Regions from separate parts of the Erwinia sp. 9145 genome, predicted to be linked through region 3. Evidence: riboswitches for the same ligand, from Rfam matches in the RefSeq annotation. Region 3 holds a riboswitch; each other region holds the start of a gene.
What was found. Region 3 has a riboswitch for thiamine pyrophosphate ahead of thiB (thiamine ABC transporter substrate binding subunit). Riboswitches for the same ligand answer to the same signal wherever they lie in the genome.

Region 1 (7,441 bases), 470 kb from region 3:
CTCCTGCAAATGAAAAGAAGACCAGCGATCGCGCGGTACGATCTGCTGGTTGACGGCCAGCGCCGTGCCGATTTGCGGGTGGTGCAGCTGTTCCAGCACCCCAACCAGCGACAGCGTAGTGGGAAAGGTCATCGCCTCATCGTTAACGATGATTTTCATGCGGGCCTCCGCAAACCGGGCAGTCGGCGCTGCGTTCCAGAGTGAGTGTTCGCCAGGTCTGCTGTCTGCCGTCGAACAGGCGCAGTTTGCCCGCCAGCGCAGAAGGCTGTCCGGTAAGCATTTTCAGCGCTTCCAAGGCCTGTAAGGTGCCCATCACGCCCACGACCGGGCCGAGTACGCCAGCGGTGCGGCAGTTGCGCTGCGGCTCCGCGTCATCGGGCCACAGACAGCGGTAGCAGCCATGGCTGAAAGGCGGGCTGAGCACCAGCAGTTGGCCGCCGAAACCAACCGCGCTGGCGCTGACCAGCGGGATGCCGCTTCGCACGCAGGCCGCGTTGATGGCATGGCGCGTCGGCATGTTATCGCTGCAATCCAGCACCAGATCCACCGTTCGTACCACCTCTGCCAGGCTGGCCGCCTCCATGCGCTGCTCCAGCGCCACGCAGGCGATGTGAGGATTCAGTGCGCTGAGCCGTTTTTTTGCCAGCGCCGCTTTTGACGTGCCGCTGTCGGCAGTGCGAAACAGGATCTGCCGCTGGAGGTTACTGATGTGCACGCGATCGTCATCGGCCAGCAGGAGCGTGCCGACGCCAGCCGCAGCCAGATAGAGCGCGGCGGGCGAACCCAAACCGCCGAGGCCCACCAGCAGCACGCTGGCGCGCTGTAATTTCTGCTGACCTTCAGGGCCAAACTCCTCCAGCAGCAGCTGACGGCTGTAGCGCAGGAAATCGTTGTCGCTAAGCATCCGCTTCATCTCCCGCGCCGACCAGCGCCAGCAGCTGCGCCGTGGCGACCCGCCAGTCTTCGGCCTGCGTTATGGCGCTGACGACCGCAATGCTGCCCACGCCGGTCGCCAGCACCGCCGGCGCACGGGCAAGCGTGATGCCGCCAATGGCCACGGTAGAGACATTCTTCAGGCGCGAAACGTGGCGCTGAAGCGCCTCCAGGCCCTGCGGCGCCGAGGGCATCTGTTTGGTCTGCGTCGGGAAAATATGGCCGAGTGCGATATAGGAAGGCTTTATCGCCAGCGCGCGCTCCAGTTCGCTGTCGTCATGCGTGGAGAGTCCCAGCCGCAGGCCGGCACGATGAATGGCGTCGCGATCGGCGACATCCAGATCCTCCTGGCCCAGATGAACGCCATAAGCCTGATGCGCAATTGCCAGCCGCCAGTAGTCATTGATAAACAGCCGTGCCTGATAGCGCCTACCCAGCGCAACCGCGTCGGCGACCTCCTGTTCAACGTCGGCTTCCGGCCTGTCTTTGATGCGCAACTGGAGTGTGCGCACGCCCGCCTCCAGCAGCCGCGCGATCCACGTTACCGAATCCACCACCGGGTAAAGTCCCAGCCGCGATGCCGTGGCAGGAAAGGGGGCGCGGCTCATATTTTCTCTCCTGTCGGCAGCGTATCCGCCGGGTGATAAAGCTCGCCGCCGTGATGGCGAAAGGCTTTCGACATTTCCGCCATGCCAATCTCAATGGGCCTGGCCTGCGCCTCCTGCTGCGCCGCGTAGTCACGCACTTCCTGGGTAATCTTCATTGAGCAGAATTTCGGGCCGCACATTGAGCAGAAATGAGCGACCTTGCCGGACTCCTGCGGCAGCGTTTCGTCGTGGTAAGCGCGCGCGGTTTCAGGATCGAGCGAGAGATTAAACTGATCTTCCCAGCGGAATTCGAAACGGGCTTTCGACATGGCGTTATCACGGATCTGCGCGCCGGGGTGTCCTTTCGCCAGATCGGCGGCGTGCGCGGCGATCTTGTAGGTGATCAGTCCCTGTTTCACGTCGTCTTTATTGGGCAGACCCAGGTGCTCTTTCGGCGTCACGTAGCACAGCATCGCGCAGCCGAACCAGCCAATCATCGCGGCGCCGATACCGGAGGTAAAGTGATCGTAGCCGGGAGCGATATCGGTAGTCAGCGGGCCGAGCGTGTAGAAGGGCGCTTCATGGCAGTGTTCGAGCTGTTCGGTCATGTTGCGGCGGATCATCTGCATCGGCACGTGACCGGGCCCTTCGATCATCACCTGCACATCATATTCCCAGGCAATTTTTGTCAGTTCGCCCAGCGTGCGCAGCTCAGCGAACTGCGCGTCGTCGTTTGCATCCTGAATCGAGCCAGGCCGCAGGCCGTCGCCGAGGGAGAGCGAAACGTCGTAGGCGGCGCAAATTTCGCAGATATCGCGGAAGCGTTCGTAGAGGAAACTCTCTTGATGGTGCGAGAGGCACCATTTCGCCATAATGGAGCCGCCGCGCGACACGATGCCGGTCAGGCGTTTGGCGGTCATTGGCACATAGCGCAGCAGCACGCCAGCGTGGATGGTGAAGTAATCGACGCCCTGTTCGGCCTGTTCAAGCAGCGTGTCGCGGAACACCTCCCAGTTGAGATCCTCCGCAATGCCGTTAACCTTTTCCAGCGCCTGATAAATGGGCACCGTGCCGATCGGCACCGGGCTGTTGCGCAGGATCCACTCGCGCGTTTCGTGGATATTGCGGCCGGTGGAGAGATCCATCACCGTGTCAGCGCCCCAGCGTGCCGACCACACCAGTTTTTCAACCTCCTCTTCAATAGAAGAACTCACCGCCGAATTACCGATATTCGCATTGATTTTGACCAGAAAATTGCGGCCGATAATCATCGGTTCGGATTCAGGGTGATTGATGTTTGCCGGAATGATCGCGCGACCTGCCGCGACCTCCTGGCGTACAAATTCCGGCGTGATATTTTCCGGCAGATGCGCGCCAAAGCTGTGGCCCGGATGCTGCTGGCGCAGCACCTCACCGCGAATGCGCTCGCGGCCCATGTTTTCGCGCAGCGCGATAAATTCCATTTCCGGGGTGACGATCCCCTGGCGCGCATAGTGGAGCTGCGTCACGCAGCGGCCCGGCTGCGCGCGACGGGGAAGCGGCAGGTTGTCGAATCGCAGTTCATCCAGCGTCTGATCTGCCAGGCGCTCGCGCGTGTACGCAGAGCTGCGCTGCGCAATAGCGTGCGTGTCATTGCGCGCAATAATCCACCCTTCACGGTGCTTCGTCAGTCCGGCATGCACATCGATTATGGCGTGCGGATCGCCGTACGGCCCGGCGGTATCATAAACCGGCACCGGCTCGTTCTCTTCATACTGCGGATTGTCTTTGCTGCCGCCGGTCATGGTGGGACTGAGCTGGATTTCACGCATCGGCACGCGAATGTCATCACGTGATCCCGTCAGCCAGATGCGTTTTGAATTGGGAAAAGCGGTGCCCTGGAGGGAGTCGATAAACTGTTGGGCTTCGGCGCGCTGCTCGCGACGGCCGGATTTTTTCTTAATGGTAGACATAGCTCGTTCCTTAATGATCAGGGAATGTCGCTTGTCTGGAGTTCGGAGGAGTAAGCGTGGGGCGCGAAAAAGATACACGCCTTCACAGAAGGTCTACTCTTGTTCCCTTCGCAGGTTCTAACCTGATCAGGTTCCGCGGATCCCGAATTAACGGTCTCAGCCCCGAGGGGCACTCCGACAAGAAGAATCTGGGTTTCCCAAACGGAAAGGCCAGACGGGCGATGCTTAACAAGCATCTGTTACATCTTATTGCCCCTTAAGCATAAAGGGGCATTACGCAAACTACAACTGCGTATTTTTCAGGCAGGGCGCGCTACGGCTTCGTCATTCGCCGCGCTGGCCTTGCCTTGAGGCTTCCCCACGGCTAAACGGATAAATTTATCCTCCAGCGAGAAGCGCATTTCCAGCATTTCACCGATTAACGAGAGCGCGTTCTGAAATTCCTGGCTGTTATCATGATCGATAGCGGTTTCCAGCCACGTGTCGTAAATCGCCATGATCTGCTCGGTATTGGCCTGAAGCGAGGGATAGATGCGTCCGGCTACCGCCAGCTGTTTGGTGCCTTCCATCTCTTCGATAAAGCGTTCGTAGATGGTAAAGTGGCCGACTGACAGATAGTCAACCAGGTTCTGGCAGAAGGTATCAAGCGCGTTTTCATCTATTCCGCTTAACGATCCCTTGTTAGGCTTGATGCCAACCACTTCATACCAGGCGACCAGCAGTTGCTTACGCGACAGCAGGTAAAAATCGACAAGGTCGCTGCTTCCGCCAACACGTGCGGTTAAATTTTCAAGCTGGTTAAGCATAAATGCTCCGAAAATAGTGTGTTATAAGCCTGATCCCAATCCAGTAACGCACAAAGTCGGTAAAGCTGAGGGCGAGCAATGTATGGAACGTGAGATTTCAAGCGTAGACGCTGGCTGGTGGGTTGTCAGCCATGAACATAAACTGTGGCTACCAAAAGGTCAATTACCGTTTGGCCGCGCCGGGACATTCGATCTGAATGGATCGACAGGATCACAAATAGGTGAATGGCAGGGTGATGCCGTCTGGCTTGTCCGTGAAAACCGCGCGCAAGAGATGGGATCGCTGCGCCAGCTTCTCGATCGGGAGCCCGGCCTGTTTCAGCTTGCCGGGCGCGGCCTGCAACTGGCTGAATTTTATCGATCGCATAAGTGGTGCGGGTACTGCGGCCACGAAATGCACACCAGCCGCACCGAATGGGCCTGCCTGTGCGGACACTGCCGTCAGCGCTACTATCCGCAAATTGCGCCCTGCATTATCGTGGCGATCCGACGCGGCGATGAGATCCTGCTGGCGCAGCATACCCGGCATCGCAACGGCATCTATACCGTGCTGGCCGGCTTCGTCGAAGTGGGTGAAACGCTGGAGCAGACGGTGGCGCGTGAGGTGATGGAGGAGAGCGGCATCAAAGTGAAAAACCTGCGTTACGTCTCTTCGCAGCCCTGGCCTTTCCCGCAGTCGCTGATGGTGGCATTTATGGCCGATTACGAGAGCGGCGACATCGTTATTGATCCGAAAGAGCTGCTGGACGCGGGCTGGTATCGTTTTGACGCGCTGCCGCAGCTGCCGCCTGTCGGCACCGTCGCGCGTCGGCTCATCGAAGACACCGTGGCGCTGTGCCGCGCCGACGCGGAATGAATGCTATACTAGGCGGCTGAATAAAAGAGAGTTTTTACCATGAATCAACTGAAGAACGATCGCTATTTGCGCGCCCTGCTACGCCAGCCTGTCGATACCACGCCCGTATGGATGATGCGCCAGGCCGGGCGCTATCTGCCTGAATATAAAGCAACGCGCGCCGTGGCTGGCGACTTTATGTCGCTGTGCAAAAATGCCGAACTGGCCTGCGAAGTGACGCTTCAGCCGCTGCGCCGCTACCCGCTGGATGCGGCGATCCTCTTCTCTGATATTTTAACCATTCCCGACGCGATGGGGCTGGGGTTGTGGTTCGAAGCTGGCGAAGGGCCGCGCTTCGCTTCTCCCATTACCTGTCGCGCCGATGTGGAGAAACTGCCGGTGCCCGATCCGGAGCAGGAGTTGGGCTACGTGATGAACGCGGTGCGCACCATCCGTAAAAACCTCAACGGAGACGTGCCGCTGATCGGTTTCTCCGGCAGCCCGTGGACGCTGGCGACCTATATGGTTGAAGGCGGCAGCAGCAAAGCCTTTACGAAGCTGAAGAAGATGATGTATGCCGAGCCGGAAACGCTGCATCTGATGCTCGATAAACTGGCGGAGAGCGTCACGCTCTATCTCAACGCGCAGATCCGCGCCGGGGCGCAATCGGTGATGATTTTTGATACCTGGGGCGGCGTGCTCACCGGACGTGACTATCGGGAGTTTTCGCTTTACTACATGCACAAAATTGTTGATGGGCTGCTACATGAAAACGAAGGCAGGCGCGTACCGGTTACGTTGTTTACCAAAGGCGGCGGTCAATGGCTGGAGGCGATGGCTGAAACCGGCTGCGACGCGCTGGGGCTCGACTGGACGACCGACATTGCCGAAGCGCGCCGCCGCGTAGGCGATAAAGTGGCGCTTCAGGGCAACATGGATCCCTCCTTACTCTATGCGCCGCCCGCGCGTATTGAGCAGGAAGTCGCCGGTATTCTTGACGGTTTTGGCAACGGCACCGGCCACGTTTTCAACCTCGGACACGGTATACATCAGGATGTGCCGCCAGAGCACGCAGGCGCTTTTGTCGAAGCGGTACACCGTCTTTCCCGCCCTTACCATCAGGAGTAAACATGGATATTGCGGCACTGCGGCAGGAACAATTGACGCGCGCAAAAGAAGTGCGCACCGACGATGATTTTGACGTTCTGCCGCCACGCTACATCGGCGGCGCTGATGTTGGCTTTGAGCAGGGCGGCGAGGTCACCCGTGCCGCCATGATCGTTCTTGAATACCCGTCGCTAAAGCTGGTTGAGCATCGCGTGGCGCGCATTGCCACCACCATGCCCTATATCCCCGGTTTCCTCTCGTTTCGCGAATATCCCGCGCTGCTGGCAGCGTGGCAGCAGCTTGAACAGCAGCCGGACCTGCTGTTTGTGGACGGACAGGGCATCGCGCATCCGCGTCGTCTGGGCGTTGCCAGCCACTTTGGCCTGCTGGTGGACGTGCCGACCATTGGCGTGGCGAAGCGCCGCCTGTGCGGCAAATTTGAGCCGCTCGATGAGGAGCCCGGCGCAAAACAGCCGCTGCTTGATAAAGGCGAGCAGATTGGCTGGGTATTGCGCAGCAAGCGACGCTGCAACCCGCTGTTTATTTCGCCGGGGCATCGCGTCAGCAACGACACCGCGCTGACGTGGGTGGAAACCTGTCTGAAAGGCTATCGCCTGCCGGAGCCGACGCGCTGGGCGGATGCGGTGGCGTCACAGCGCACCGCTTTTATTCGCTGGCAGGAGCAGGTGTGACCCTCGGGCTTTTCAGTTACACTGCACGCCGTGCATTTTAGTTAATGAGATATCACTATGTTACGTAATCCCATTCATCTGCGGCTGGAAAAGCTGGAAAGCTGGCAGCATGTGACTTTTATGGCCTGCCTTTGCGAGCGCATGTACCCCAACTATTGGGCTTTCTGCCAGCAAACCGGCTTCGGCGACGGACTGCTCTATCGCCGCCTGCTTGATTTGATTTGGGAAACGCTGCTGGTAAAAGACGCGAAAGTGAATTTTGATTTGCAGCTTGAGAAATTTGAAGAGGCGATCCCGTCCGCCGACGATTACGATTTATACGGCGTCTACCCTGCGATTGATGCCTGCGTGGCGATGAGCGAACTGCTCCATTCCCGCCTGAGCGGTGAAACGGTTATGCACGCCGTTGCCGTGAGCGAGGCGTCAATTACCACCGTGGCGATGCTGGAAATGACCCAGGCCGAACGCGAAATGACCGACGAAGAGCTAAAAGAAAATCCGGCGGTCATTGATGAATGGGATATCCAGT
Region 2 (7,441 bases), 1.9 Mb from region 3:
GGATAAAAAGAATAAGCATACCGAGAATACTACCGGGGATGGTCACCGGCAGCAGGGCCGCCAGGCCGTTACCGACAAAAAGCGCGAGATAAATAATGATAAAGGCGCGAAGATAGCGCCAGAGAACCGACAGCGCGGTACGCATGATAAGCTCCTGTTTGCTGAATGCTAATCATACGTCGGGACGTGTTGTGTGTCACATTTCACGATAAAAAACAGGGCGAAAGTCGCCCTGTTTTTTTGATGTCGCCGGTTATTTTACCTGCATACCCGGCTGTGCACCGCTGTCCGGGCTGAGCAGGAAAATGTCTTTACCGCCAGGGCCCGCCGCCATCACCATGCCTTCTGACAGTCCAAAGCGCATTTTGCGCGGCGCGAGATTTGCCACCATTACCGTGTGACGGCCAATCAGCACCGCCGGGTCCGGGTAGGCAGAACGAATGCCGGAGAATACCTGGCGCGTTTCGCCCCCTAAATCCAACGTCAGCTTCAGCAGCTTATCGGAGCCGTCCACAAAGGTGGCGTTCTGGATCAGCGCGATACGCATATCCACTTTGGCGAAGTCATCAAAGGTAATGGTTTCCTGAATCGGATCGTCGGCCAGCGGGCCGGTCAGGGCCGGTTTGTTCGCGGCAGCGGCGTCCTCTTTGGAGGTGGCAACCAGCGCATTAACCTTATCCATCTCAATACGGTTATACAGCGCTTTGAAAGGAGAAAGCGTGTGGTTCAGCAGCGGCTGTTCAATCTCGTCCCAGCGTAGCGGCTGATTCAGGAATGCTTCAGCGCGTTCGCTCAGGCTCGGCAACACCGGCTTCAGCCAGGTCATCAGCACGCGGAACAGGTTGATACCCATGGTACAAATTGCCTGAAGATCGGCGTCGCGGCCTTCCTGCTTCGCCACGACCCACGGCGCCTGCTCGTCAACGTAGCGGTTGGCCACATCGGCCAGCGCCATGATTTCGCGCACCGCGCGGCTGAATTCACGGTTGCTCCAGGCTTCGCCGATACCGGCTGCGGCGTCGGTGAAGGTTTTATACAGCGCCGGATCGGCCAGTTCGGCAGAAAGTTTTCCGTCGAAGCGTTTGGTGATGAAACCGGCGTTACGTGAGGCAAGGTTCACCACTTTGTTTACGATATCGGCGTTCACGCGCTGCACGAAATCTTCCAGGTTCAGGTCGATATCATCAATGCGTGAGGAGAGCTTGGCGGCGTAGTAATAACGAAGGCTGTCGGCGTCCAGATGATTAAGCCAGGTGCTGGCTTTAATAAAGGTGCCGCGCGATTTCGACATTTTGGCTCCGTTCACCGTCACATACCCGTGTACAAACAGATTGGTCGGCTTACGGAAATTACTGCCTTCCAGCATCGCCGGCCAGAACAGGCTGTGGAAGTAGACGATATCTTTGCCGATGAAGTGGTAAAGGTCGGCATCAGAATCTTTCTGCCAGAAGGCGTCAAAATCAATGTCACCGCGCTTATCGCACAGATTTTTAAATGAGCCCATGTAGCCGATTGGCGCGTCCAGCCAGACGTAAAAATACTTGCCCGGCGCGTTCGGAATTTCAAAGCCGAAGTAGGGCGCATCGCGGGAAATATCCCACTGTTGCAGGCCCGACTCAAACCACTCCTGCATCTTGTTCGCCACCTGCTCCTGTAGGGCACCGGAGCGGGTCCAGGCTTGCAGCATGTCGCTGAAGGCTGGCAGGTCGAAGAAAAAGTGCTCCGACTCGCGCATCACCGGCGTGGCGCCGGATACCACCGATTTGGGTTCGATCAGCTCAGTCGGGCTGTAGGTCGCGCCGCACACTTCACAGTTATCGCCATACTGGTCGGCGGATTTGCATTTCGGACAGGTGCCCTTCACAAAGCGATCCGGCAGAAACATGCCTTTTTCAGGATCGTAAAGCTGAGAGATGGTGCGGTTTTTAATAAAACCGTTCTCTTTCAGGCGCGTGTAGATCAGCCCGGACAGCTCGCGATTTTCATCGCTGTGCGTTGAGTGATAGTTGTCATAACTGATATTAAAGCCAGCAAAGTCGGTCTGATGCTCCTGACTCATTTCGGCAATCATCTGCTCGGGGGCAATGCCGGACTGCTGAGCTTTCAGCATAATCGGCGTGCCGTGGGCGTCATCCGCGCAGATGAAGTAAACCTGGTTGCCGCGCATTCGCTGGTAACGCACCCATATGTCCGCCTGGATGTGTTCAAGCATGTGACCGAGATGGATAGGGCCGTTTGCGTACGGCAGTGCGCACGTTACCAATATTTTTTTCGCGACTTGAGTCATAGTAAGACTTAGCTCATACCTGTTAAAGAAAGGGTCTAGATGGTAACCGAGTGTGCTGTCCGGGTAAATGTTCTACTGTTGATTTTCGCATCCGGCCGCCGCCGCATCTGATATGCTGTGCGGTACAGAACTTATCGAAAAAAGAAGGAGCCAGGATGACCTCTCACTCTGCCGGGCAACATTCGCCGGAAGCGCTGCGCGCTATGGTGATGGGCGTGTTGACCACGTTTGAACATCCCACGCTGAAGCACAATCTGACCACGCTGAAGTCGCTGCATCACTGCGCCATGATGGATAATACGCTGCATATCGACCTGATGATGCCGTTTGTCTGGCGCAGCGGCTTTGAGGCGCTGAAGGAAGCGACCAGCGCCGAACTGTTGCGTTTAACCCACGCCACGGCCATCAGCTGGCGCCTTAACCACGATGTGGCGACCATGAAGCGCGTAAAAAATCAGCCCGGCGTAAACGGCGTAAAAAACATCATCGCAGTCAGTTCAGGCAAAGGCGGCGTAGGAAAATCCAGCACAGCTGTGAATCTTGCGCTGGCGCTGGTGGCTGAAGGCGCGAAGGTCGGCCTGCTGGATGCGGATATCTATGGCCCTTCGATCCCGGACATGCTCGGTACGCGGAGTGAGCGCCCGAGTTCGCCGGACGGCACGCACATGGCACCGATTATGTCGCACGGCCTGGCGACCAACTCTATCGGCTATCTGGTGACCGATGATAACGCCATGGTCTGGCGCGGCCCGATGGCCAGCAAAGCGCTGATGCAGCTGCTTAACGAAACGCTGTGGCCGGACCTGGACTATCTGGTGTTGGATATGCCGCCGGGCACCGGCGATATCCAGCTCACGCTGTCGCAGAACGTACCGGTCACCGGCGCGCTGGTGGTGACCACGCCGCAGGACATTGCGCTGGTTGACGCCCGCAAAGGCATCGTAATGTTTGAAAAGGTCAGCGTGCCGGTGCTGGGGATTGTAGAGAACATGAGCATGCATATTTGCAGCAACTGTGGACATCACGAACCGATTTTCGGCAGCGGCGGGGCAGTGAAACTTGCTCAGCAATATAATACGCGTCTGCTGGGGCAGCTTCCGTTACACATTACCGTACGGGAAGATCTGGACGACGGGCAGCCGACGGTGGTGCGTCGCCCGGAGAGCGAGTTTACTCAGCTTTACCGCGATCTGGCAGGTGCGGTCGCCGCGCAGATCTACTGGCAGGGTGAGGTGATCCCGGACGATATCTCCTTCCGCGCGCTTTAGTATGAAAAACGGGATCGTTGATCGTTCCCGTCTTCAGGCCGCCCAATCGCGGCGGCCAGCTTCCTTTTTTATCCTCTGCCTGCGCTGACCACCGTGTCGTTCATTGAATATTTATACTTCGGTCCTTATTATCAGCCGCTTTAAAATATCCGGGGATACATATTCATGACAGCGGCAAGATTGAGGCGTTTTGCGCCGCACATCCTCCATGAGAAGAGGGTAAGAGATGCGCAGCGTGGTTTCGCGCTTTCAATTGCGCTTCTGATCAGCGGGACATTTTCTGCGCATTCAGCCACCGTTTCACAAAAGATTAAAAACAGTTGGAATACGTTCAGCGATAACGTTGCGCAAACCTGGCAACAGTCTGACGGCGGCGACATCTACCTGCCGGCGATCACCTGGCATAACCGCTGGACTTACGATGACGAACATATCGAAAAATATAACGAGCGCCCCTGGGGAGCCGGTGGCGGCGTTTCGCGCTACGACCAGAAAGGTAACTGGCATGGTCTCTATCTGATGGCGTTTAAAGACTCTTTCAACAAGTGGGAGCCCTTTGGTGGTTACGGCTGGGTGGCCACCTGGCGGCCGTTAGCGGATGACAAATTTCACTGGGGAGCAGGCTATACCGCCGGTTTTACCGCGCGCGATAACTGGAAATACATTCCTGTGTCCGCTGTACTGCCGCTGGCAGCGGTGGGATACGGCAATCTGGATTTGCAAATGACCTATATTCCGGGCACTTACAATAATGGAAACGTCTTTTTCGCCTGGCTGAAATATCACTTTTAAACCGGGAGTTAACGCACAAAGTGCATCAGCCAGTACGCGCCGTGTTCGGCTTCGCCATCGGAAACAATCTCCCAACCGTGGCGCTGATAGAACGCGGTCGCGGCCTCATTGGCTTTGAGGCACTTCAGCGCGCCCGTTGAGGTAAATTTTTCCTGCACTGCATTCAGCAGCGCGCTGCCAACGCCCTGGCGCTGACAGTCAGGATCGATAAACAGGCTGTGCAGAAAATTATCATTAGGCAGCACGGCGGCAAAGCCAAGACGGCGGCCGTCCTGCTCGGCCACCCAGACCCGCTCCCCCAGCGTCACCCGGTCAAAGTCTTCCAGCCGCCAGTCGCTGTCATCGAGCCAGCGCCAGTTCGCTTTGCGCGAGGCCAGAAAAAGCGTGCGCAGAAAAGGGCGGTCGTCTTCGGTAAAGCGGCGAATGTGCATCGTTTATCCCACCAGCATGACGTAGCGCTCACCATCAATGCCGGTGCCGCGATAGTCATAATCGATCTTACCGGCTTCAAATAGCTGATCCAGTAAGGCAAAGTTATCCGGCGGCGTCACGTTGCAACGGTGATTCAGCGTGCTATCACGAATCGAAAATGTGCGATCGCCGCGGGCGATCTGTTCCAGATAGTGCAGCATGCGTAGCGCGGCCAGGCTGATGCCGTACTGTTCGTTAAGAGGTCTTATCATCGTTTCTTCCATCGGCTTCGCTTTCGGCCTGATGCTGAACAGGGTAGCGGATTGGCAGAGGATAGTAAAAATTAGCAGCAGGCGACGGTGCAGTGCTGTACAACGCGTTCTGCAATCTGCTTTACTGTCTGGCGAGCAGACCAGTAGTCTGTTTACCACCTGACTCGGGGTGCCCTTCCACGCGAAGGCTGAGAAATACCCGTTGAACCTGAACTGGATAATGCCAGCGTAGGGAAGTCAGATGCCTGAGCGCATCGCCTTCTTGATCGCCGGTTGGGAGTATGTATGATCCAACCTCACACCGTTCTTGCGGCTGACGCCGCCGCCTCTCTCGCGCAGTATCATCAACGTTCCCTGACCCGTGACGTAATGCAGACCTTTACCGACAACCGGTTACTAACATCTTACGCTTTCTCTCTGGCATTCCTCTGCACGCTGCGCATGGAGGTAACGCGATGAAACGTATCAATGCATTGACCATCGCCGGAACCGATCCCAGCGGCGGCGCGGGCATTCAGGCGGATCTGAAAACGTTTTCCGCGCTCGGCGCCTATGGCGCCAGCGTGGTAACGGCACTGGTGGCGCAAAATACCCACGGCGTACAGGCAGTGCATCATATCGATGCCGAATTCGTGGCGGCGCAGCTCGCCTCGGTGCTGGATGACGTGCGTATCGACAGCATTAAAATCGGCATGCTGGCGGAGAGCGGCATCGTTGAAACGGTGGCAGCAAGCCTCGAAAGCGCGGCGGTGCCGTGGATCGTGCTGGATACGGTGATGCTGGCAAAAAGCGGCGATGCGTTACTTTCTCCGCGCGCCGTGGCGACGCTGCGTGACACGCTGTTGCCGATGGTTTCACTGATTACGCCAAATCTGCCTGAAGCCGCCACGCTGCTGGGCTGTTCACCGGCACAGAATGAAAAGGAGATGCGTCAACAGGGCAACGCGCTGCTCCGGCTGGGCTGCCAGGCGGTGCTGATGAAGGGCGGCCACCTGAGCGATGCAGAAAGCCCCGACTGGCTGTTTACGCATGACAGGGAGCAGCGTTTCAGCGCGCCGCGCGTGCCGACAAATAACACCCACGGCACCGGCTGTACGCTCTCTGCGGCGCTGGCGGCGCTGCGTCCCCGCCACAGCGACTGGGAATCGACGGTGCAGGAGGCAAAAACCTGGCTACAGGGCGCGCTGACGCAGGCGGATTCGCTGGAAGTCGGCAGCGGCATCGGCCCGGTTCACCATTTCTGGCAATGGTGGTAGCGACACTTTTTCAGCCGGGAACGCTCTGCAAAATAGAGTCAGCGGTTTGCATCATGCGTGAGGCTGATAGCCAAAGTCGCCACCGTTGTCTGACGGTCGCTGACCTGCTTCTCACCGGGAGCAGGTCAGGACTGCTCAAACCATTCGCTGTTTTGCTCGGCAATAGGGGTAATGGAGAAAATCATCTCCTGAAGATGGCGCCGCAGTGCCTGTTCAGCCGCATCGGCATCTCTGGCGAGCAGCGCATGATAAATCTCTTCATGCTGCTGAATCAGACTCTCCGGCGGAGAAACTTTACTCAGGGTCAAAAAGCGCACCCGATCCATTGCCGCTTTAATGTTCTCCACCGTCTCCCACGCCAGTTCGCAGTTGATGCTTTGCGCAATCAGCCGATGGTAGTCGTCATCCAGCAGCAGAAAAGCCTGACTGTCGTGACGCGATGCGGCCATTCGCTGAAGCTGAAGATTATGCTCGAGGCTGGCAAGCGAGTCTGCGCCTGCCTCCAGCGCAGCGCGACGTATTACCGCCACCTCGACGGCTTCGCGTATAAAACGGCCATCCGCCACGCGCTGCGCGGAGATCTTACGCACAAAGGTGCCACGCTGCGGCAGCACCTGCACCAGTCCGGCTTCCGCCAGCTTGATAAAGGCTTCTCTCACCGGCTGGCGCGATACGCTGAACCGTGAGGAAACCTCTTTTTCTGACAGCAGCGAGCCGGGCGGAATAGCGCAGGTCACAATATCCTGTCGCAGGAAGCGATAAATCTGCTGATTTACCGGCTCGGTAGCGGTAATAACATAGGCAATCGACATTGGGCGATATCCGTATAGCGGATGGCCTGAGCCAGCCGCACAATGCATAAAAGCCTCAGTCTAAACAGCGCGCTGGCTGCGCGCCAGCGCTTATTGACTCAGGCAGCCGATAGCGCCTGTTTCACCGTTTCTTTTGCGCCAAGCGTGGTGAGTTGCTGATAAAAATCATTAACGCGGGCGACAAATTTACCCTCGGTGGGCAAGTCTTCACCAAATATTGCATTCACTGCCAGCAAACCCGCCACGCGTGATTGATTTGACGACGTCTCAGCAACGATCTGCGCCAGCCTGTCACGCATAGGATCGTTAATCTCAATCGGTTCACCGCGTTCGTCCACGCCGC
Region 3 (7,441 bases):
AGATGATCAAGGCGCCGTCGCAGTTTGACGTGGTGCTCTGTTCTAACCTGTTTGGCGACATTCTTTCCGACGAGTGCGCAATGATCACCGGCTCAATGGGCATGCTGCCGTCCGCCAGCCTGAATGAGCAGGGTTTTGGCCTGTTCGAACCGGCAGGAGGCTCCGCGCCCGATATTGCCGGAAAAAACATTGCCAATCCGATTGCGCAAATTCTGTCGCTGGCGCTGCTGCTGCGTTACAGCCTGGACGCAGGCGAAGCGGCTGATGCGATTGAGCAGGCCGTCAGCCGCGCGCTGGAAGAGGGCTACCGCACTGGCGATCTGGCGGGCGATGGCGCATCGATTGGCACCGACGAAATGGGCGGCATAATTGCCGGATTTATCAGCGAGTCCTGATGATGAAAACACTTTACGAAAAGCTGTTTGATGCGCATGTGGTGTTTGAGGCGCCCAACGAGACGCCGCTGCTCTATATCGACCGGCATCTGGTGCACGAGGTGACCTCCGCGCAGGCGTTTGACGGGCTGCGCGCGCACGGCCGTACGGTGCGCCAGCCGGGAAAAACCTTCGCCACGATGGATCATAACGTTTCCACCCAAACGCGTGATATCAACGCCAGCGGTGAAATGGCACGTATTCAGATGTCGATGCTGATGAAAAACTGCGAAGCCTTCGGCGTGCGGCTGTACGATCTTAAGCACCCTTTTCAGGGAATTGTGCACATTATCGGCCCGGAACAGGGCATGTCGCTGCCCGGCATGACCATTGTCTGCGGTGATTCACACACCTCGACGCACGGCGCCTTCGGCGCGCTGGCGTTTGGTATCGGCACCTCTGAAGTGGAACACGTGCTGGCGACGCAAACGCTGAAGCAGGCGCGTGCGAAGACGATGAAAGTTGAGGTTGTCGGCGAAACCGCGCCGGGCATCACCGCCAAAGATATCGCGCTGGCGATCATCGGCAAAACCGGCAGCGGCGGCGGCAACGGCCATGTGGTCGAATTCTGCGGCCCGGCGGTGGAGAAACTGAGCATGGAAGGCCGCATGACGCTGTGCAATATGGCGATTGAACTGGGCGCGAAAGCGGGCCTGGTGGCGCCGGATGACACCACGTTCAGCTATGTCAAAGGCCGTCAGTTTGCACCGAAGGAGAGCGACTGGGAAAACGCGCTGGCGTACTGGCGCACGCTGAAAAGCGATCCCGGCGCGGTCTATGACAAAGTGGTGACGATCAACGCGGCCGATATCGCGCCGCAGGTCACCTGGGGAACCAATCCGGGCCAGGTCATTGCCGTTAGCGACTGCATTCCCGATCCCGCTTCGTTCAGCGACCCGGTTGACCGCGCCTCGGCGGAAAAAGCACTGGCTTATATGGATCTCAGGCCCGGCATCCGCCTGACCGATGTGCGTATCGACAAGGTTTTTATCGGCTCCTGCACCAACTCGCGGATCGAAGATCTGCGGGCGGCTGCGGCGGTGGTGAAAGGTCATACCCTCGCGGCGGGCGTGCAGGCTTACGTCGTGCCCGGTTCCGGCCCGGTCAAAGCGCAGGCCGAAGCCGAAGGGCTGGACAAAATCTTTATCGAGGCGGGTTTCGAGTGGCGGCTGCCCGGCTGCTCAATGTGTCTGGCGATGAATAACGATCGTCTCAGCCCTGGCGAACGCTGCGCCTCCACCAGCAACCGCAACTTTGAAGGCCGTCAGGGCCGGGGTGGACGCACGCACCTGCTCAGCCCGGCAATGGCTGCGGCTGCGGCGGTAAACGGTCACTTTGTCGATATTCGTGAATTGAGGAAGGCATAATGGCGAAAAAATTCACCCGGCACACCGGCGTTGTGGTGCCGATGGATGCGGCCAACGTGGATACCGATGCAATCATTCCCAAACAGTTTTTGCAGATGGTCACCCGCACCGGCTTTGGCCGCAATCTCTTCTACGACTGGCGCTACAGCGATGCGGAAGGCCAGATCCCGAATCCTGACTTTGTGCTGAACAAGCCCGAATTCAGCGGCGCGAGCATTATGCTGACGCGGGAAAATTTCGGCTGCGGTTCCTCGCGTGAGCATGCGCCCTGGGCGCTGACCGACTATGGCATCCAGGCGATTATCGGCAGCGATTTCGCCGACATCTTCGCCAATAATTCATTTAACAATCAGCTTCTGCTGGTTTCATTACGCGAAGAAGAAGTCGAGTCGCTGTTCCGGATGGTGGCCGCACAGCCGGGGATCGCCTTTACTGTCGATCTGGAAAACCAGTGGGTTCTGGCCGGTGACAAACGCTACGCGTTCACTATCGACGGCTTTCGCCGCCACTGCCTGCTGAACGGCCTCGACAGCATTGGCCTGACGCTTCAGCACGAAGACGCCATCAGCGCTTACGAACAGCAGCAGCCTGCCTTCCTGCGGTAACATAAAAAAAGCCAGCGTCGTTGTGCACGCTGGCTGGTGAAGTTGCACCATACTCAGATTAACGATGTCAGAGCCCTCTTCAGAGAAGAGGTCTCCCGCTCTTTCATCTTTATCCATTATCGTCATAATAAAGGGTACAAAAAACAGTCTGCTTTCTGACAAGGATTCCCCTTTTATGTCTTCTCCGCGCATGCAGCAGCAGTTCATCCGCCTGTGGCAAAGCTGTCAGGGCCAGACGCAGGAAACCACCCTTAACGATCTGGCCGAACGGCTGAACTGTTCGCGCCGACACATGCGCAACCTGCTGAACGCAATGCAAAAAGCGGGCTGGCTGTCGTGGCAGGCTGAAGCCGGAAGAGGCAAACGCTCAACGCTTACCTTTCTCTATACCGGGCTGGCGCTTTCTCAGCAGCGCGCCGAAGATCTGCTTGAGCAGGATCGCATCGATCAGTTGGTGCAGCTGGTTGGCGATAAAAACGCCGTGCGTCAGATGCTGATTTCCCACCTTGGGCGCAGCTTTCGCGAAGGCAAACACATCCTGCGCGTACTCTATTACCGCTCCCTCCCCAACCTGCTGCCCGGCACGCCGCTGCGCCGTTCGGAAACGCATCTGGCGCGGCAGATTTTCAGCGGGCTGACGCATATAAATGAGGAAAACGGGGAAATCGAGCCGGATATCGCCCATCACTGGCAGGCGGTGACGCCGCTTCACTGGCGCTTTTTTTTGCGCCCGGCGATCCGCTTTCATCACGGCCGCGAACTGCATATGGACGACGTGATCGGCACGCTGGAACGGCAGCGTCCACAGCCGCTCTTTGCCAATATTGAGCGCGTGGCCTCTTCCGCGCCCTGGACGCTGGACGTTCATTTGCGCCAGCCCGACCGGTGGCTGCCCTGGCTGCTGGCCAGCGTCAGCGCGATGATCCTCCCGCAGGAGTGGCCCACGCTGCCCGGTTTCGCCCGCCAGCCGGTGGGAACCGGGCCGTATGCCGTGGTGCGCAATGAGCAAACCCAGCTGCGCATTCGGGCCTTTGACGACTATTTTGGCTATCGTGCGCTGATCGACGAGGTGAATATCTGGGTGCTGCCGGATATTACGGAGGAGCTGGTTTACGCTGGCGTCAGGCTGGAGGGCCTCAGCGCAGGCGAAAAATCAGAAGAGAGCCGGCTCGAAGAAGGCTGCTATTTTCTGCTGTTCGACCGTCGTTCCGAACAGGGCCGCAACGACGAGATCCGCCGCTGGGTCAGTGCGGTGTTGAATCCTATCGCGCTGCTGAACCACCTTGGCGTGGGCTATCAGCGCTACTGGTTTCCCGCCTGGGGGCTGCTGCCGCGCTGGCATCACCGGCGCGGCGTCAATGCGCCACAAAAACCCGCAGGGCTGACCACGCTGACGCTGACCTGGTATTCAGATCATATTGAGCACGTCGGTATTGCTAACGCCATTGCGCCGATGCTGGCGGCGCACGGCGTGACGCTGGTGACGCAGCAGGTGGATTACGAGCGCTGGCACCGGGGCGATGCCGCCAGCGATATCTGGCTGGGCAGCGCCAACTTTACGCTGCCGCTGGAATATTCCCTTTTCGCGCTGTTGTATGACATTCCGCTAATGCAGCACTGCATCCCGATCGACTGGCTGCGGGAGGCGCAGCGCTGGCGGGAACAGACGCTGTCGCTGGCGGAATGGTGCCAGAGCCTGCTGGCGCGCGATTTCCTGCATCCGCTGTTTCACCACTGGCTGCTGCTGGAGGGCGAACGCGGCATGCGCGGCGTGCGAATGAACACGCTGGGCTGGTTCGACTTCACCTCCGCCTGGTTTGCGCCGCCCGATGCGTAGTCGGCCTTTCGCTTCGCGCGCATACGCACTAGAATGAAGCCTTCTCAACGGGGTGCGAAAAACGTCTGTTTTCGCTGAGACTGACCCGTCGAACCTGATCCGGATAATACCGGCGTAGGGATTTGAGACTGCTCCATCTGCTCAGATCCTTTGCGACGCCCTGCAACCAAGGAACGCAAAGTGTTAAAAAAAGTTTTTCCACTGTTGATGCTCATCGCCCTGCCCGCCGCTGCCGCAAAGCCCACGCTGACGGTCTACACCTATGACTCGTTCTCCGCCGACTGGGGGCCGGGGCCAGCCATTAAAAAAGCGTTTGAAGCCGACTGTGGCTGCGAACTGAAGTACGTTGCGCTGGAAGATGGCGTTTCACTGCTCAACCGTTTACGGATGGAAGGAAAAAACAGCAAGGCCGACGTGGTGCTCGGGCTGGACAATAACCTGCTGGACGCCGCAGAGAAAACCGGTCTCTTCGCCCCGGCGCAGGTTGATGCCAGCAACACCGCCGTGCCTGGCGGCTGGCATAACGCGACCTTCGTTCCGTACGACTACGGCTGGTTTGCCTTCGTCTACGACAAAACCAGACTGCCGAATCCCCCAAAAAGCCTGAAAGAGCTGGTCGAGAGCGATCGTCCGCTCAGGGTGATTTACGAAGATCCGCGCACCAGCACGCCTGGCCTGGGGCTGCTGCTGTGGATGCAAAAGGTCTACGGCGACAAGGCCGACGGCGCGTGGCAGAAGCTGGCGAAGAAAACCGTCACCGTCACCAAAGGCTGGAGCGAAGCCTACGGGCTGTTCCTGAAGGGCGAAGGCGATATGGTTCTGAGCTATACCACTTCACCGGCTTACCATTTGATTGAAGAGAAAAAGACTCAGTACGCCGCCGCAGATTTCAGCGAGGGTCACTATCTTCAGGTTGAAGTGGCCGGGCGGTTGAAAGCCAGTCAGCAACCAGCGCTGGCGCAAAAATTCATGCAGTTTGTGCTGGATAAGCGTTTTCAGCAGACCATCCCGACCGGCAACTGGATGTATCCGGCGGTGAAAAGCGATCTGCCTGCCGGTTTTGATACGCTGACCGTTCCCGCTACCACGCTCCAGTTCACGCCGGAAGAGGTAGCCCGCCAGCGCAGCCAGTGGATTGCCGCCTGGCAACGCGCCGTCAGCCATTGATCAGGGGCCTGCTGCCCGGCAGCGTGGCGGCAGCGCTACTGACCGCCACCGCTCTGCTGGCCTTTACCGCCCTGCTCTGTCACGCGCCGGACATCGCGTGGCAGGCGCTGTGGCGTGATGACTATCTGTGGCACGTGCTGCGTTTCTCCTTCTGGCAGGCTTTTCTGTCGGCGCTGTTTTCGGTGCTGCCTGCGCTGCCGCTGGCACGGGCGCTATACCGCAGGCGCTTTCCCGGCAGGGCGCTGCTGCTGCGCCTGTGCGCAATGACGCTGGTACTGCCGGTGCTGGTCGCCGTTTTTGGCATACTCAGCGTGTACGGCAGAACCGGCTGGCTGGCTAAGCTCTGCGCGCTGCTGGGCATTGATTACACCTTTTCGCCTTATGGCCTGGCGGGCATCCTGCTGGCGCATATTTTTTTCAACCTTCCGCTTGCCGCGCGCCTGCTGCTTCAGGCGCTGGAGCAGATCCCCGGCGAGCAGCGCCAGCTGGCCGCGCAGCTGGGCCTGCGCGGCTGGCACTTTTTTTCTGTCGTTGAATGGCCGTGGCTGCGGCGGCAAATTTTCCCCGCCGGCGCGCTGATTTTTATGCTCTGCTTCGCCAGCTTCGCCACCGTTCTGTCGCTGGGCGGCGGCCCTAAAGCCACCACTCTCGAACTGGCGATCTTTCAGGCGCTCAGTTTTGATTACGATCCCGGCCGCGCGGCGCTGCTGGCAATGATCCAGATGGTCTGCTGCCTCGGTCTGGTAATGCTGAGTCAGCGATTGAGCAAGGCGATCCCGTCAGGGAGCGCGGTGGTCGGCGGCTGGCGCGACCCGCAGGATAGCCTGCGGGCGAAAATCACTGATGCCTTGCCGATCGCGCTGGCGCTGCTGTTGCTGTTGCCGCCGTTACTGGCCGTCATCGCGGACGGTCTCAGACAGGGCCTGAACGCGGTGTTCCATCAGCCCGCGCTGTGGCAGGCGACGTTGACCTCGCTGCGTATTGCGCTGGGGGCGGGCGTCGTCAGCGTCACGCTGACCATGATGCTGCTGTGGAGCAGCCGCGAGCTGCGGCTCAGGCAGCATGTCCTGCCTGGTCAACTGCTGGAACTGAGCGGCATGCTGATCCTGGCGATGCCGGGGATTGTACTGGCGACCGGCTTTTTTCTGCTGCTCAACGCCAGCGTCGGGCTGCCGCAGCGCGCGGACGGCATGGTGATATTCACTAACGCGCTGATGGCGGTGCCTTACGCAATGAAGGTGTTGGAAAACCCGATGCGCGACGTGGCGGAACGCTACGGGCGGCTCTGCCTGTCGCTGGATATTCGTGGCTGGCATCGCCTGCGTTTAATCGAAATGCGCGCGCTGAAGCGACCGCTGGCGCAGGCGCTGGCCTTTGCCTGCGTGCTCTCAATTGGCGATTTTGGCGTGGTGGCGCTTTTCGGCAACGATGCGTTTCGCACGCTTCCTTTCTATCTCTATCAACAGATTGGCGCTTACCGCAGCGCGGACGGCGCGGTCACCGCCCTGCTGCTGCTGCTGCTCTGCTTTTTACTTTTTACGCTGATTGAAAAACTACCGGGGCGCCATGCTAACGCTGACTGATCTCACCTGGCTCTATCATCACCTGCCAATGCGTTTCTCTTTTACCGTTCACCAGGGAGAAAGAGTGGCGGTGCTCGGCCCCAGCGGCGCGGGAAAAAGCACTTTGCTGAGCCTGATTGCCGGTTTTATTCACGCCGAAAGCGGCAGCCTGCGCATTAACGGCGAGGCGCACGATCGTACGCCGCCCGCGCAGCGCCCGGTATCGATGCTGTTTCAGGAAAACAATCTGTTTCCCCATCTGACGGTGGCGCAAAATATCGGTTTAGGGCTGCATCCCGGCCTGCGACTGAAACCGGCGCAAACCGCACAGCTGCACGCCATCGCTGAACGCGTCGGCCTGACGGCATACCTGTCGCGTCTGCCTGGCGAGCTTTCCGGCGGCCAGCGCCAGCGTGCCGCGCTGGCGCGTTGCCTGGTGCGGCGGCAGCCGGTGCTGTTGCTGGATGAG

Region 1: it holds a riboswitch for thiamine pyrophosphate, as region 3 does, so the genes downstream of both, thiC (phosphomethylpyrimidine synthase ThiC) here and thiB (thiamine ABC transporter substrate binding subunit) in region 3, are expected to answer to the same signal.
Region 2: it holds a riboswitch for thiamine pyrophosphate, as region 3 does, so the genes downstream of both, thiD (bifunctional hydroxymethylpyrimidine kinase/phosphomethylpyrimidine kinase) here and thiB (thiamine ABC transporter substrate binding subunit) in region 3, are expected to answer to the same signal.

What each region holds. Positions count from the first base shown of each region.
Region 1 is NZ_JQNE01000001.1:26,753-34,193, forward strand. Features, by position in the region: gene thiS (sulfur carrier protein ThiS) at 1-159, opposite strand, end outside; gene FA91_RS00135 (HesA/MoeB/ThiF family protein) at 143-904, opposite strand; gene thiE (thiamine phosphate synthase) at 897-1,541, opposite strand; gene thiC (phosphomethylpyrimidine synthase ThiC) at 1,538-3,472, opposite strand; TPP riboswitch at 3,559-3,659, opposite strand; gene FA91_RS00150 (Rsd/AlgQ family anti-sigma factor) at 3,772-4,278, opposite strand; gene nudC (NAD(+) diphosphatase) at 4,361-5,134, shown strand; gene hemE (uroporphyrinogen decarboxylase) at 5,174-6,241, shown strand; gene nfi (deoxyribonuclease V) at 6,244-6,912, shown strand; gene FA91_RS00170 (YjaG family protein) at 6,970-7,441, shown strand, end outside.
Region 2 is NZ_JQNE01000001.1:2,424,364-2,431,804, reverse strand. Features, by position in the region: gene FA91_RS11730 (CidA/LrgA family protein) at 1-145, opposite strand, end outside; gene metG (methionine--tRNA ligase) at 254-2,356, opposite strand; gene apbC (iron-sulfur cluster carrier protein ApbC) at 2,443-3,555, shown strand; gene pagP (lipid IV(A) palmitoyltransferase PagP) at 3,721-4,347, shown strand; gene FA91_RS11710 (GNAT family N-acetyltransferase) at 4,356-4,778, opposite strand; gene FA91_RS11705 (hypothetical protein) at 4,782-5,030, opposite strand; TPP riboswitch at 5,186-5,282, shown strand; gene thiD (bifunctional hydroxymethylpyrimidine kinase/phosphomethylpyrimidine kinase) at 5,486-6,286, shown strand; gene FA91_RS11695 (GntR family transcriptional regulator) at 6,412-7,098, opposite strand; gene FA91_RS11690 (fructuronate reductase) at 7,197-7,441, opposite strand, start outside.
Region 3 is NZ_JQNE01000001.1:497,923-505,363, reverse strand. Features, by position in the region: gene leuB (3-isopropylmalate dehydrogenase) at 1-395, shown strand, start outside; gene leuC (3-isopropylmalate dehydratase large subunit) at 398-1,801, shown strand; gene leuD (3-isopropylmalate dehydratase small subunit) at 1,801-2,406, shown strand; gene sgrR (HTH-type transcriptional regulator SgrR) at 2,582-4,243, shown strand; TPP riboswitch at 4,282-4,382, shown strand; gene thiB (thiamine ABC transporter substrate binding subunit) at 4,424-5,410, shown strand; gene thiP (thiamine/thiamine pyrophosphate ABC transporter permease ThiP) at 5,386-6,993, shown strand; gene thiQ (thiamine ABC transporter ATP-binding protein ThiQ) at 6,977-7,441, shown strand, end outside.